2 regions of the Streptomyces sp. SL06 genome follow, and region 1 is predicted to be linked to the other one. Evidence: predicted binding sites of a transcription regulator. Region 1 holds the regulator's gene; the other holds the start of a gene.

What was found. The regulator HspR, encoded in region 1, represses chaperone genes until heat shock. The targets are predictions, from matches to a motif close to TTGAGNNNNNNNNNCTCAA.
Region 2: the regulator HspR is predicted to act here: its motif matches at 4,789-4,807, upstream of lon (endopeptidase La).

The regions. Positions count from the first base shown of each region.
Region 1 covers NZ_JBSYOT010000002.1:3,449,312-3,456,987, reverse strand. Annotated here, with positions in the region: gene grpE (nucleotide exchange factor GrpE) at 1-390, shown strand, start outside; gene dnaJ (molecular chaperone DnaJ) at 433-1,629, shown strand; gene AC4IHM_RS15745 (heat shock protein transcriptional repressor HspR) at 1,635-2,090, shown strand; gene AC4IHM_RS15740 (sugar ABC transporter substrate-binding protein) at 2,264-3,382, shown strand; gene AC4IHM_RS15735 (helix-turn-helix transcriptional regulator) at 3,534-4,577, shown strand; gene AC4IHM_RS15730 (helix-turn-helix transcriptional regulator) at 4,623-5,660, opposite strand; gene AC4IHM_RS15725 (hypothetical protein) at 5,958-6,293, shown strand; gene clpB (ATP-dependent chaperone ClpB) at 6,632-7,676, shown strand, end outside.
Region 2 covers NZ_JBSYOT010000002.1:2,254,887-2,262,562, forward strand. Annotated here, with positions in the region: gene AC4IHM_RS10080 (protein phosphatase 2C domain-containing protein) at 1-629, shown strand, start outside; gene AC4IHM_RS10085 (MarR family winged helix-turn-helix transcriptional regulator) at 658-1,152, opposite strand; gene AC4IHM_RS10090 (lysozyme) at 1,391-2,218, shown strand; gene lon (endopeptidase La) at 2,322-4,766, opposite strand; gene AC4IHM_RS10100 (polyamine aminopropyltransferase) at 4,978-5,676, shown strand; gene AC4IHM_RS10105 (response regulator transcription factor) at 5,791-6,531, shown strand; partial or broken gene AC4IHM_RS10110 (sensor histidine kinase) at 6,528-7,653, shown strand.

The DNA of each region.
Region 1 (7,676 bases):
CTCCTGTCCGAACTGCTGCCCGTGCTCGACGACGTGGGCCGCGCCCGGGAACACGGCGAACTCGTCGGCGGCTTCAAGTCCGTCGCGGAGTCGCTGGAGGCCACCGTGGCCAAGCTGGGCCTCCAGCAGTTCGGCAAGGAGGGCGAGCCCTTCGACCCGACGATCCACGAGGCCCTGATGCACTCCTACGCGCCGGATGTCACCGAGACGACGTGCGTGGCGATTCTGCAGCCCGGGTACCGGTTCGGCGAGCGCACCATCCGCCCCGCGCGGGTGGCCGTGGCCGAGCCGCAGCCGGGCGCGCAGACCGTCAAGCCGGCCGAGGAGAACACCGAGGCACCGGCCGACTCCGCGGAGAACAAGGAGAGCGGTGGCCCGGAGGAGGGCTGAGGTCGTCAAGGACACGAACGCAGGAGAGGAGGGACGTCGGGGATGAGCACCAAGGACTTCATCGAGAAGGACTACTACAAGGTCCTCGGCGTCCCCAAGGACGCCACCGAGGCCGAGATCAAGAAGGCGTACCGGAAGCTCGCACGCGAGTACCACCCGGACGCCAACAAGGGGAACGCCAAGGCGGAGGAGCGCTTCAAGGAGGTCTCCGAGGCCAACGACATCCTCGGTGACCCCAAGAAGCGCAAGGAGTACGACGAGGCCCGCGCCCTCTTCGGAGGCGGGGGCTACCGCCCGGGTCCGGGCGCGGGAGCCGGCGGCACCTTCAACTTCGACCTGGGCGACCTCTTCGGAGGCGGCCCCCAGGGCGGGGGCCAGGGGCAGGCCGGCGGTTTCGGCGGCGGGCTCGGCGACGTGTTCGGGGGCCTGTTCAACCGCACCGGCGGCGGTCCCGGCACCGGCACGCGCACCCAGCCGCGGCGCGGCCAGGACATCGAGTCCGAGGTCACCCTGAGCTTCACGGAGGCCATCGAGGGCGCGACGGTCCCGCTGCGGATGTCCTCCCAGGCGCCCTGCAAGGCCTGTTCCGGCACCGGCGACAAGAACGGCACGCCGCGCGTGTGCCCGACCTGCGTCGGCACCGGCCAGGTCGCCCGGGGCTCGGGCGGTGGCTTCTCGCTCACCGACCCGTGCCCGGACTGCAAGGGCCGCGGTCTGATCGCCGAGGACCCCTGCGAGGTCTGCAAGGGCTCCGGACGCGCCAAGTCCTCCCGGACGATGCAGGTCCGCATCCCGGCCGGGGTGTCGGACGGGCAGCGCATCCGGCTGCGCGGCAAGGGCACACCGGGCGAGCGGGGCGGCCCGGCGGGCGATCTGTACGTGGTCGTGCACGTCAAGGAACACCCCGTCTTCGGCCGCAAGGGCGACAACCTCACCGTCACCGTCCCGGTCACCTACGTCGAGGCGGCCCTCGGCGGCGAGGTCCGGGTCCCGACCCTGGGCGGCCCGCCCGTCACGCTGAAGCTGCCGGCCGGCACGCCCAACGGCCGCACCATGCGCGCCCGGGGCAAGGGCGCGGTCCGCAAGGACGGCACCCGGGGCGACCTTCTGGTCACCGTCGAGGTGAGTGTTCCGAAGGACCTGACGGGGAAGGCTCGTGACGCACTGGAGGCGTATCGCGAGGCGACCGCGGACGAGGACCCGCGGGCGGAGTTGTTCCAGGCCGCGAAGGGAGCTTGATGGGGATGGACGGTCGTCGACGCAATCCGTATGAACTGACCGAGGACACCCCGGTCTACGTCATCTCGGTGGCGGCCCAGCTCTCCGGTCTGCATCCGCAGACCCTGCGCCAGTACGACCGCCTCGGCCTGGTCTCCCCGGACCGCACGGCCGGCCGCGGCCGGCGCTACTCGGCCCGCGACATCGAACTGCTCCGCCAGGTGCAGCAGTTGTCGCAGGACGAGGGCATCAATCTGGCCGGAATCAAGCGGATCATCGAACTGGAGAACCAGGTCGCGGCCCTCCAGGCGCGCATGGCCGAGTTGCAGGACGCCCTTGAGGGCGCGGCGACGGCGATGCGTCAGCGCGAGGCGGCGGTGCACGCCTCGTACCGCCGTGACCTGGTCCCTTACCAGGAAGTCCAGCAGACGAGCGCCCTGGTGGTGTGGCGCCCCAAGCGGCACGGACAGTCCACGGACTGACGGGCGCGCACGGGGAGAAGAGCGACGACAGGCCAGGAGGTTCGACCGAACCTCCTGGCCTGATCACAACGGTGCTGTCTCATTGGTCCGGTACTTCTTGACGATTTCGTGAAGAAGGCGTTGGCTTCCTTCACCTGAGTCCCGCAAGACTCGTGTGTCGGAAGGTAAGCGCAGTGAGCAGTCGAGCCCGTCGTACCGCCATGACCGTGGCCGCGTCCATGCTGACCTTCTCGCTGGCCTCCTGCGGTGCGCTGGGCGCTTCGGAGAGCGGCGACGACCCGAGCCCGACCAAGGGCGACGACCTCACCGTCGGGCTGCTGCTCCCCGAGAAGGAGAACACGCGCTACGAGCAGTTCGACTACCCCATCTTCAAGGCCAAGGTCGGCGACCTCACGCGCGACCAGGGCAATGTCAAGTACGCCAACGCCGAGGCCAGCGCCGCCAAGCAGGCCGAGCAGATGCAGCAGATGATCGACGACCGGGTCGACGTGATCGTCCTGGACGCGGTCGACTCGTCGGCCATCGCGGACAGCGTGCAGAAGGCGAAGGACGCCGCGATCCCCGTCATCGCCTACGACCGGCTGGCCGAGGGCCCGATCGACGCCTACATCTCCTTCGACAACGAACTGGTCGGCGAGGTCCAGGGCCGCTCCCTCGTCGAGGCGCTCGGTGACGGCGCGGACGACTCCGCCAAGATCGTCATGATGAACGGCTCGCCCACCGACCCGAACGCCAAGCAGTTCAAGACGGGCGCGCTGTCCGAGCTGAACGGCAAGGTGACCATCGCGCAGTCCTTCGACACCAAGGACTGGAAGCCGGAGAACGCCGAGGCGAACATGGCCGAGGCGATCTCGAAGATCGGCAAGGGCGACATCGCGGGCGTCTACTCCGCCAACGACGGCATGGCCGGCGGCATCATCAAGGCCCTGGAGGCGGCGGGCGTCACCGACCTGCCGCCGATCACGGGCCAGGACGCGGAACTCGCGGCGGTGCAGCGGATCGTGGCCGGCGAGCAGTACATGAGCGTGTACAAGTCCTACCCGCAGGAGGCCGAGAACGCCGCGGAGATGGCCGTGGCACGGGTCCAGGGCCGGGACATCCAGTTCGACGCGCTCGCCCGCGACAAGGTCGACAGCCCCACCCACAAGGGCATCCCCGCACAGCTCGTGCCCGTCGTCGCGCTGACCAAGGCCAACCTCGACGAGACCGTCGTCGCCGAGGGCTTCTACAAGGTCAGCGACATCTGCACCGCCAAGTACGCGGCGGCCTGCGCGAAGATCGGGCTGAAGTAGGCCTCTCGCGGTCCCGGGCCGGCCGCCCGGACATACCCGTCGTAACCCCTTCTTACCGGCTGCCGCTCCGGGCGGAGCCGTGTTGCGGACCCGGTCCCGGCCGCGCATAGTTGCGCTGCGGAAAGAGCCGGAACCGGGGGTGGGATGGGCGATGGCCGGGCACAGGGCTCAGGAGCATCCACACGGTGCCGACCGGCTGTGCGCCGCCGGGGACCGCGTGTACTCCAGGGCCGTACGGCGCGGCCGGGTGCCGCGCCGTGACGCGGAGCCGGTGCCCTGTCTGCTGGAGCTGGCCCTGCTGCATCCCGACCCCGACGACATGGACTGGCTCGTGCCGACCTCCCCGCAGGAGGTCATGACGCGGCTGCTGCGCGGGGTCCACGACGAGGTGAGCGCGAGCCAGCGGCGGGTGGGCTCGGCGGTGGAGGCCTTCGAGTGGTACGCGGGCCTGGGCCGGCAGATCCAGGCCTCGGCGGCGACGGAGGGCACGGCGATCCGGGTCCTGGACGGACTCTCCCGCATCCAGGCCGCGATGGACGAGGCGACGCAGGCGTGCACGTCGGAGGTGCTCACCGTGCAGCCCGGCGGCATCCGGCGCGAGCACGAGCTGTCGGAGGGGCTGCACCGGGCGCTGGCGCTGCGCGGGCGCGGGGTGCGGATGCGGGACCTGTACACGCACGTGGCCCGGCACGGCCAGGGCCTGCTCAACTACCTCGAACTGATGGGCGACGCGGTGGAGGCCCGTACTCTCGACGAGGTCATCGACCGGCTCATCCTCTTCGACCGCACGGTGGCCTTCATCCCCGCCAACACCGACCGCACGATGGCACTGGAACTGCGCCACCCCGCGCTGATCTCCTACCTGGTCACGGTCTTCGAACGCCTGTGGCGGCTGGCGATCCCCCTGACCGCGCCGCTGCCCGACACCGGCATCGAGGGCATCTCCCACCGCGAGCAGTCCATCGCGGCGCTGCTGGCGGAGGGACACCAGGACGCGGTGATCGCGGAGCGGCTCGGCATCAGCGTCCGTACGGCGCGGGCGCACATCGCCCGCCTCTCCGAGACCCTGGGCGCGGCCAGCCGGACCCAACTGGGCGTGCGCATAGCCCAGGCCGGCCTGGACGGCTCCCCCCGGAGTGCGGCACCGGCCGCCCCCGTCGGGGTTCCGCGGCCGGAATCCCCGACCGCCCGATGAGGCACCGCGGTTGAACCCGCACGGGAGCGGAGGGCGAGCCCCGTCTCATGGCCGGCCGTCCCCTCCCAGGCTCTGGTGGTCCTGCTCCAGGATTCCCGACTGCGCTATGAGGTAGCCGAGTTGGGCGCGGCTGCCGCTGCCGAGGACGGTGGCCAGCTTGGCGATGTGGGCGCGGCAGGTGCGTACGTTCATGCCCAGGCGCCGGGCGATGGCCTCGTCGACGTGGCCCTCCACCAGGAGTTTGGCGATGGAGTGCTGGATGTCGGTGATGCCGTCGGGGGCCGTCTCGTAGGGGGCGCCGGCGCTCAGCGGGACGGCGCGGCCCCACATGAACTCGAACACCTTGGTCAGATAGCTGACGAGGCCCGGGTGACGGATCTCCAGGGCCACCTGACGGTCGTCGCGGACGGGGATGAAGGCGACCGTGTCGTCGCAGATGATGAGGCGTTCGACCAGTTCGTCGATGGTCCGGTACTCCGCCTTCCCGTTGGAGAACCGGTCCACGTAGGCCAGCCGTTCGGCGCTGTAGCGGGCCGTGTGCTGGTACAGCGTCCGGATGCGCACCCCGCGCTCGGTCAGCGTCTTGTCGCGCTCCAGGCCCTCGACGAGCCGCCGCTCCGGATGGCGGGCGCTGGGCTGGACGGTCAGCACCTCGTTCTTGCACTGGTTCGTGGCCAGGTCGAGGGCGGAGTTGATGCGGTCGAGCCCTTCGAGGACGGTGATCGAATGGATCGGCGCCGCACCCTGCGCGCTGAGGGTCATGAACGGCTCGAAGGCCTCCGCCAGTTCGATCGAGGTCCGTCTGCGGTCCGCGATCTCCCGTTCGATGGGATTGAGCCGCTGCGCCAGCGCGGTCGACGGGGGGACCGGGCGCAGCCAGTTGGCGTCGTCGGGGTCGGGATGCAGGAGGGCGAGATCCATCAGGCACGGGGCCTCGGCCGCGTCCGCGCGGGCGATACGTCCAGTGCGCAGTGCGTTCGCGTAGAGACGCCCTCCCTCCTCGCAGAGTTCAGTAATCCCATGGGGATGTGCCTTATTGGTCCGATTTGTAGTCAAATCTCCACCCCCCAGGGTCCTGAACATGCAGGAACATGATGCACCGATCGTGTGGCCATGACGTGCCTGAATGAGCCATCGTCTTATCCGACGGGGGAAGAGGGGACCTTCAAGTGAGGACGAAGCCGACTATGTCTAAGAGAATGCTTCGCTCGGTGCTTGTCGCCGCCTTCTCTGCCGTTGTGGCCTTCGGAGCACTGAATGGCCTCGTTACTGCGCAGGGCGACGAGCGAGCGAACGGTGTCGAGTCAGTGACGGAGGTGTCCGCCGCGTCCGCCGGTCAGGACACGGCGTCCACCACGGATGACACGGTGTGGTCGTGACATGACTACTCCACCCGACGACCGCTCCTTCCGGCGGGAGATGGCCACCGCCTACCGTTCCGGCTGGCACTTCATCGACCTGGTCACCGCGATCCCCCACCCCGGTGACTCGCTGATGGTGACCGTCTTCGGTGAGCCGGTCGTCGTCACGCTGGACGAGGACGGCGACGTACGGGCGTACCGGTGTCTGCGGCGGCCTCGGGGGGCGCCGCAGCCCGTGCGGTGTGCCATCCGGTACGGAATGATTTTTGTGAACCTGGATCAGAGGGACCACCGGCTCGCGCAGCCGGAGGTCTCCGAAGTGAGGACCATCTCGGCCACCCCCCGCAGTGCCTGACGCGATTCCCCCGTCGTAACAGATCGCTCAGGTGCTTCCCCCCGGCAGCGGCGTCACCGTGACCTGAACACGGTGACGCCGCTGTCGTTTGCGTGGACATTTCGGGGTATCGCCCTGTTCTCAGCCTGTCCGAAAAGGCCCTCGCGCCGTGCGGGGACGACCGCGCGGCAGGACCCTGGTGCCACCCGCCCCGGAATCCGTGCCGTTTCTCCCTTGAGTGGAATAGACTCAACTTTGTGGACGTTGACTGAGTCAGCATCGCCAGCGATGTCAGCACCTTCAGGACTGGGAGACACGGCCGGACCGACGACGGCCGACGCGAGGAGGAGAGCCAGAACGTGGACGCCGAGCTGACCAACCGGAGCCGGGACGCGATCAACGCGGCCAGCAACCGGGCCGTGACCGAGGGAAACGCCGACCTCACCCCCGCCCACCTGCTCCTTGCCCTGCTCCAGGGGCAGGACAACGAGAACATCACTGACCTGCTCGCCGCCGTCGAGGCCGATCTGGCCGCCGTGCGCTCCGGCGTCGAGCGCATCATCTCCGGGCTGCCCAGCGTGACCGGGTCCACCGTCGCGCCCCCGCAGCCCAACCGTGAAATGCTCGCCGTGGTCGCCGACGCCCAGGCCCGCGCCAAGGAACTCGGGGACGAGTACCTCTCCACCGAGCACCTGCTCCTCGGCATCGCCGCGAAGGGCGGCGCGGCCGGAGAGGTACTGGAGGGGCAGGGTGCCAGTGCGAAGAAGTTGCAGGAGGCCTTCCGCAGGGCGAGGGGAGGGCGCCGGGTGACCACCGCCGACCCCGAGGGCCAGTACAAGGCACTGGAGAAGTTCGGCACCGACCTCACCGCCGCCGCCCGGGACGGGAAGCTCGACCCCGTCATCGGGCGGGACCAGGAGATCCGGCGCGTCGTGCAGGTGCTCAGCCGCCGTACGAAGAACAACCCCGTCCTCATCGGCGAGCCCGGCGTCGGCAAGACCGCCGTCGTCGAGGGGCTCGCCCAGCGGATCCTCAAGGGCGACGTGCCCGAGTCGCTGAAGGACAAGCGGCTGGTCTCGCTCGACCTGGGCGCCATGGTCGCCGGGGCGAAGTACCGCGGTGAGTTCGAGGAGCGGCTGAAGACCGTCCTCGCCGAGATCAAGGACTCCGACGGGCAGATCATCACCTTCATCGACGAGCTGCACACCGTCGTGGGGGCGGGCGCCGGCGGCGACTCCGCCATGGACGCCGGGAACATGCTCAAGCCGATGCTCGCGCGCGGCGAGCTGCGGATGGTCGGTGCCACCACCCTGGACGAGTACCGCGAGCGGATCGAGAAGGACCCCGCCCTGGAGCGGCGCTTCCAGCAGGTGCTGGTCGCCGAGCCGACCGTCGAGGACTCGA
Region 2 (7,676 bases), 1.2 Mb from region 1:
TCACGGCGCGCCTCGGCGGAGCGCTGACCGAACTGACCGTTTCACTCCCGGATGTTCCCCTCGTCGAGGCCCTGTCTCGCGCCATCGCTCGTACCTCGGCGGCGCACGCGGAAACCTGTGACCTTTCTCACCCGCGAACACCGCAGGCGACCGTGGTCCTTGCCCGCTGGTCCCCCGGCGCGGTCGAGTACCTGGTCCTGTCCGACTCGGCCCTGCTCGTGGAGGCGCCCGACGGCACGGTCACGGCGCTCCTGGACGACCGGCTGGCCCGCCTGCCCCGCTCGGCCCTCGCCACGGACGCGCTGGTCGACACCGGCTTGCGCAACAAGGAGGGCGGCTTCTTCACGGCCGCGGCCGACCCTTCGGCTGCGGCACGGGCGGTGACGGGGGTGCTGCCGCGCGGCGAGGTGCGCACGCTCGCGGCGCTGACGGACGGGGCCTCGCGGTGGGTGGAGAAGTTCGGGGAGGGCGACTGGAGGGACTGCCTCGCGCTGGTGCGAAAGCAGGGCGCGCAGGCGTTGGTCGACCGGGTACGGGAGCTGGAGCGGGCGGACGACGCGGCCGGCCGGGCGTTCCTCGGGCGGAGCAAGACGCACGACGACGCGACGGTGGTGTACGCGGAACTCTGAGGCGGCGCGGGCGCCGAGGCGGCGCGGGCTACCTCTCCATGCCCCGGTTCAGTTCGTGCAGCAGCCGGGCGAGTTCGGTCACCTCGCGCGGGTTCCAGTCGGCGAGCCGGCGCGCGTACCGGGCACGGCGGGCCTCCCGCACCCGGCCGACGCGTTCCTGGCCCTCCGGGGTCAGGGTGATGAGCCAGGCGCGGCCGTCGGCGGGGTCGGGTTCCCGGGCGACGAGGCCGAGTTCCTCCAGGGCGCGCAGTTGGCGGGACATGGTGGCCTTGCCGACGCCGATGTAGGCGGCCAGTTCGGTGGCGCGCTGTCCGCCGCACTCGCCGAGCCGTACGAGAAGGCCGTAGGCGGACGACTCCAGGTCGGGGTGGACCTCCCGGGCCATCTCGCCCTGGTTGGCGCGGGCGCGCCGGAGCAGGACCGTCAACTCCCGTTCCAGCGCCAGGAACTCCGGTTGGTTCACACCACTGCCCGGCGCCCCGGATTCGACTCCGTGACCGCCGCCGTTCCCGCCTTCGTGCACGTCAGCCCCTGCCTTGATTTTTCCGGTCCTGAAAGTTTCTGCCACGGGCCGCCATCGCCGCAGCTTGGCAAGTATTTCGCAGGCTTAGACCAACGGCGTCTCCCGGCGCCCTTCCCACCCCCCGTTCTACGTGCGTAGCGTCTTCACCGAACCCACGGCTGGCATGCGCACGCCAGCCATCGGTTCTCCCCGTCCACGCATCCCCCACCGGGCACCACCGAGCCCTCGGAGGCACGTCATGCTCGTGCACAGATCCAGATCGGCCCGCGGACGGCGCTTCGCCGCCACCGGGACCCTGCTCAGCGCGTTATTGCTGGTGTTCGCACTCCCCGCCCACTCCTCGTCGGCCGCCGACACCCCACAGCGCGGCTCGGCCCACCTGGGCATGGGCGTCGAGGAGCACGACGGGCGGCAGGGCACCCCCGTCCCGGCCGACGCCACCCAGACGGAGGGCGTCGACGTCTCCAGCCACCAGGGCAACGTCGCCTGGTCGACCCTGTGGAACAGCGGGGTCAAGTGGGCCTACGTCAAGTCCACCGAGGGGACCTACTACACCAACCCGTACTTCGCCCAGCAGTACAACGGCTCCTACGGCGTCGGCATGGTCCGCGGCTCCTACCACTTCGCCACCCCGGACACGACGAGCGGCGCCGCGCAGGCCAACTACTTCGTCGACCACGGCGGCGGCTGGTCCAAGGACGGCAGGACGCTGCCGGGCGCGCTGGACATCGAGTGGAACCCGTACGGCGCCACCTGCTACGGCAAGACGCAGAGCCAGATGGTCTCCTGGATCGGCGACTTCCTGAACACCTACAAGGCCCGCACCGGCCGCGACGCCGTGATCTACACGGCCACGAGCTGGTGGACCGAGTGCACCGGCAACTACAGCGGTTTCGCCGCGAACAACCCGCTGTGGGTCGCCCGGTACGCCGCGGCGGTGGGCGCTCTGCCGGCCGGCTGGGGCTTCTACACGATGTGGCAGTACACCTCGGCCGGTCCCACGGTCGGTGACCACAGCAAGTTCAACGGCGCGCTGGACAGGGTGGTCGCCCTCGCCAACGGCTGACGGCCCCCGCGCGTACAAGCGCGTACAAGGGTGAGGGCCCGGCCCCCTTCACGGGGGCTCGGGCCCTCACTCGTGCGGTGCGCGTCCGTGCCGCGCCGGTGGCTCAGAGCCCGGAAGCCGCTCCCACCGCCGCGACCGGGACCTCCGGCTCCGCACCGTTAGTCGCCGGTGCGAGCGCCAGCTCCAGGACCTGGCGGACGTCGGTGACCGCGTGGACGTCGAGCTTGTCCAGCACCTCCGCCGGGACGTCGTCCAGATCGGGCTCGTTGCGCTTGGGGACGATCACCGTGGTGATCCCCGCCCGGTGCGCGGCGAGCAGCTTCTGCTTGACCCCGCCGATCGGCAGGACGCGGCCGGTCAGCGAGACCTCGCCGGTCATCGCCACGTCGGTGCGGACCAGCCGGCCCGACAGCAGCGAGGCGAGGGCCGTGGTCATCGTGACGCCGGCGCTCGGGCCGTCCTTGGGGACCGCGCCCGCCGGGAAGTGGATGTGCGCTCCCCGGTCCTTCAGATCGCCCACCGGCAGTTCCAGCTCGGCGCCGTGGCTGCGCAGGAAGCTCAGCGCGATCTGCGCCGACTCCTTCATCACGTCGCCCAGCTGACCGGTCAGGGTCAGGCCCGCCGCGCCCGTCTCCGGGTCGGCCAGCGACGCCTCGACGTACAGGACGTCGCCGCCCGCGCCGGTGACCGCGAGGCCGGTGGCCACGCCCGGCACCGAGGTGCGCCGCTCCGCCGGGTCCTGGGCGGACTCGGGCACGTGGTGCGGCCGGCCGATCAGACCGCGCAGGTCGGCTTCGGTGACGGTGAACGGCAGCTCCCGCTCGCCCAGTTCGTGCTGGGCCGCCACCTTGCGCAGCAGCCGGGCGATCGACCGCTCCAGGGTGCGCACGCCCGCCTCGCGGGTGTACTCGCCGGCCAGCCTGCGCAGCGCGCCCTCGTCGACCGTGACCTCGTCCCGGTCCAGGCCGGCCCGCTCCAGTTGGCGCGGGAGCAGGTGGTCGCGGGCGATGACGACCTTCTCGTCCTCGGTGTAGCCGTCCAGGCGGACCAGCTCCATCCGGTCGAGCAGGGCCTCCGGGATGGCCTCCAGGACGTTGGCGGTGGCGAGGAAGACCACGTCGGACAGGTCCAGCTCGACCTCCAGGTAGTGGTCCCGGAAGGTGTGGTTCTGCGCCGGGTCGAGGACTTCGAGGAGGGCCGCGGCCGGGTCGCCCCGGAAGTCGGAGCCCACCTTGTCGATCTCGTCGAGCAGGACGACCGGGTTCATGGACCCCGCCTCCTTGATCGCCCGCACGATCCGGCCGGGCAGCGCGCCGACGTACGTACGCCGGTGGCCGCGAATCTCGGCCTCGTCGCGGACGCCGCCGAGGGCGACCCGGACGAACTCGCGGCCCATCGCGTGGGCGACGGACTCGCCGAGCGAGGTCTTGCCCACACCGGGCGGGCCCACCAGCGCCAGCACGGCACCGCCGCGCCTGCCGCCGACGACGCCCAGACCCCGGTCGACGCGCCGCTTGCGCACCGCCAGGTACTCGGTGATGCGCTCCTTGACGTCCTCCAGGCCCGCGTGTTCGGCGTCGAGCACGGCCTGGGCGCCCTGGATGTCGTAGGCGTCCTCGGTGCGCTCGTTCCACGGCATCTCCAGGACCGTGTCGAGCCAGGTGCGGATCCAGGAGCCCTCGGGCGACTGGTCGGAGGACCGCTCCAGCTTGTCGACCTCCTTGAGCGCGGCCTCGCGGACCTTCTCCGGCAGGTCGGCGGCCTCGACGCGGGTGCGGTAGTCGTCGGACTCCTCGCCCTCCTGCTCGCCGTTGAGTTCCCGCAGCTCCTTGCGGACGGCTTCGAGCTGGCGGCGCAGCAGGAACTCCCGCTGCTGCTTGTCGACGCCCTCCTGGACGTCCTTGGCGATGGTCTCGGCCACGTCCTGCTCGGCGAGGTGCTCGCGCAACTGCCGGGTGGCGAGCTTCAGGCGGGCGACCGGGTCGGCGGTCTCCAGCAGGGCGACCTTCTGCTCGGTGGTGAGGAAGGGCGAGTAACCGGAGTTGTCGGCGAGCGCGGAGACGTCGTCGATGGCCTGGACCCGGTCGACGACCTGCCAGGCGCCGCGCTTGCGCAGCCAGGCGGTGGCGAGCGCCTTGTACTCCTTCACCAGCTCGGTGACCTGGCCGGGCAGCGGCTCGGGCACGGTCTCCTCGACCTCGGTGCCCTCGACCCACAGCGCGGCCCCGGGTCCGGTGGTCCCGGCGCCGATGCGCACCCGGCCCCGGCCGCGGATCAGGGCGCCCGGGTCGCCGTCGGCCAGCCTGCCGACCTGTTCCACCGTGCCGAGGACGCCGGTGGCGGCGTGGGTGCCGTCGATGCGTGGGACGAGGAGGACCCGGGGCTTGCCGGGTTCGGACCTGGCGGCGGCCTGGGCGGCCTCCACCGCGGCCCGTACCTCGGCGTCGCTCAGGTCCAGGGGGACCACCATGCCGGGCAGGACCACTTCGTCGTCGAGCGGCAGCACGGGCAGGGTGAGCGGTGTGAAGGCGGCGGACTCAGCAGCCATGATCTCCCCTTCGGCAGTCAAGTTGAGTTACATAGACTCAATGAAAGGGAGTCCCCGATTGTTCCCCGGGGCATGTTCGCTCTGAGCGATCAACGGCCGCGACACCGGGCGCGCATACAGGAGCGCGGCCGGACGCTCCGGCATTCCCCGCCGGAAGCCCTGCCGGAAGCCCCCGCGAGGAGGACCGCCGGAGGGCTGCCAGGATGGGCCGATGCCGATCACTTCCCACGACTCCGACGACGCCCCCGAGGTGCTGGACCGTCGCGAGGGCCCGCACGGCGAGGTCGTCCTGCGCCGGCACGGGGCGCTGCTGCAGATCATCGCGAACGGCTGCTTCCTGATGGACACCTCCGACGGGCGCTCGGAACGGCGGCTGGTCGACGCGGCGGCCGACGCGCTCGCCGCCCGCGGTGGACGGACCGCGCCGCACCTGCTCCTCGGCGGACTCGGCGTCGGCTTCTCGCTCGCACACGCGGCGGGCGACCCCCGCTGGGGACGGATCGCGGTCGTCGAACGCGAGCGCGCCATCATCGACTGGCACCGCGCGGGACCGCTGTCCGCGCTGTCCGCCGCGGCCCTGGCCGACCCCCGTACGGAGATCCTCGAAGCAGACCTGGTCGGATACGTCGGCAAGGCGTCCGACCGGTACGACGCGCTCTGCCTGGACATCGACAACGGCCCCGGCTGGACCGTCACCGAGGGCAACGACGGGCTGTACACGCCGTCCGGACTGGCGGACTGCGCCCGGCTTCTGAGGCCCGGCGGAGTGCTTGCCGTATGGTCCGCGCGGCCCTCCCCGGAATTCGAAGAAAGCTTGCGCAATGCCGGATTCCAGCAGGTGCGTACCGAAGAGATCCCCGTTGCCCGGGGCGTTCCGGACGTCGTCCACCTCGCCGTCGGGCCTGGATAGCAAAGCCGCGCCGACTCCCCGTACGCTGCTGCTCTGACGCGGATCGTTCAAGCGTCGGCGCAGTCATGGGATCACCCCACGGATTCCGGGAAGCACACCTCTCAGGGGCGGGCGATGGAGCAGACACAGACCTCCCACAACGGCACGGCGACGGCCGCCCAGGGCGCGCAGCGCCGGGTGCTGGTGGTAGAGGACGACCAGACGATCGTGGACGCCATCGCGACCCGCCTGCGCGCCGAAGGGTTCCTGGTGCAAACGGCCGGCGACGGTCCGGCCGCCGTCGACACGGCCGAGGCATGGCAGCCCGACCTGCTGATCCTCGACATCATGCTGCCCGGCTTCGACGGCCTGGAGGTCTGCCGGCGCGTGCAGGCCCAGCGCCCGGTGCCGGTGCTGATGCTCACCGCGCGCGACGACGAGACGGACATGCTGGTCGGCCTCGGCGTGGGCGCCGACGACTACATGACCAAGCCGTTCTCCATGCGCGAACTGGCCGCGCGCGTGCACGTGCTGCTGCGCAGGGTGGAGCGGGCCGTCGTGGCCGCCTCGACGCCGCGCAGCGGCATCCTGCGCCTCGGCGAGCTGGAGATCGACCACGCGCAGCGCCGGGTGCGGGTGCGCAGCGAGGACGTCCACCTCACCCCCACCGAGTTCGACCTGCTGGTCTGCCTGGCGAACACCCCGCGCGCGGTGCTCTCCCGCGAGCAGTTGCTCGCCGAGGTGTGGGACTGGGCGGACGCCTCCGGCACCCGGACCGTGGACAGCCACATCAAGGCGCTGCGCCGGAAGATCGGCGCCGAGCGCATCCGCACCGTGCACGGCGTGGGCTACGCGCTGGAGACACCGACGCCGTGAGCGCGGGACGGGAGGCCGCACGCAGGAGCCCCGGCCCGCGCAACACCGGGGATCCCTGGGGCGGCGTACGCCCGTTCTCGATCAAGACCAAGCTGGGCGCGCTGGTCGTCACCTCGGTGCTGATCACCACCGGTCTCTCGGTGATCGCGGTGCACACCAAGACGGAGCTGCGCTTCATCACGGTCTTCTCGATGATCGCCACGCTGCTGATCACCCAGTTCGTGGCCCACTCGCTGACCGCGCCGCTGGACGAGATGAACGCCGTGGCCCGGTCCATCTCGCACGGCGACTACACGCGCCGGGTGCGCGAGAACCGCCGCGACGAGCTGGGCGACCTGGCCGTCACCATCAACCGCATGGCCGACGACCTGGAGGCCCAGGACCTCCAGCGCAAGGAGCTGGTGGCGAACGTCTCGCACGAGCTGCGCACCCCGATCGCGGGCCTGCGCGCGGTGCTGGAGAACATCGTCGACGGGGTCACCGAGGCCGACCCGGAGACCATGCGCACGGCGCTCGGGCAGACGGAGCGGCTCGGCCGGCTGGTGGAGACGCTGCTGGACCTCTCCCGCCTGGACAACGGCGTCATACCGCTGCGCAGACGGCGCTTCGAGGTCTGGCCGTATCTGTCGGGCGTGCTGAAGGAGGCCAACATGGTCGCGTCGGCACGCGCGGGCATTGCTTCCGGGTCCGGCAGCCACACCCGCACCGACGTGCACCTGGCCCTCGAACGTCTTCCCGCCGGAGCTGACGGCGCACGCCGACCCCGAGCGCATCCACCAGGTGGTCGCCAACCTCATCGACAACGCGGTCAAGCACAGCCCGCCGCACGGCCGGGTGACGGTCCGGGCGCGCCGCGGGGAGTTGCCGGAGTCCCTCGAACTGGAGGTGCTCGACGAGGGTCCGGGCATTCCGCGTTCGGAGTGGCGCCGGGTGTTCGAGCGGTTCAACCGGGGTTCGGTGTCCCGGCCGCACGGTCCGGGCAGCGACGGCGGCACCGGGCTCGGCCTGGCGATCGCGCGCTGGGCGGTGGATCTGCACGGCGGCCGGATCAGGGTGGCCGAATCCGAGCGGGGCTGCCGGATTCTCATCACTCTTCCGGGTCTGCCGTCGACACAGGGTTGACGTAAGGTGCGAAGCGAAGACCA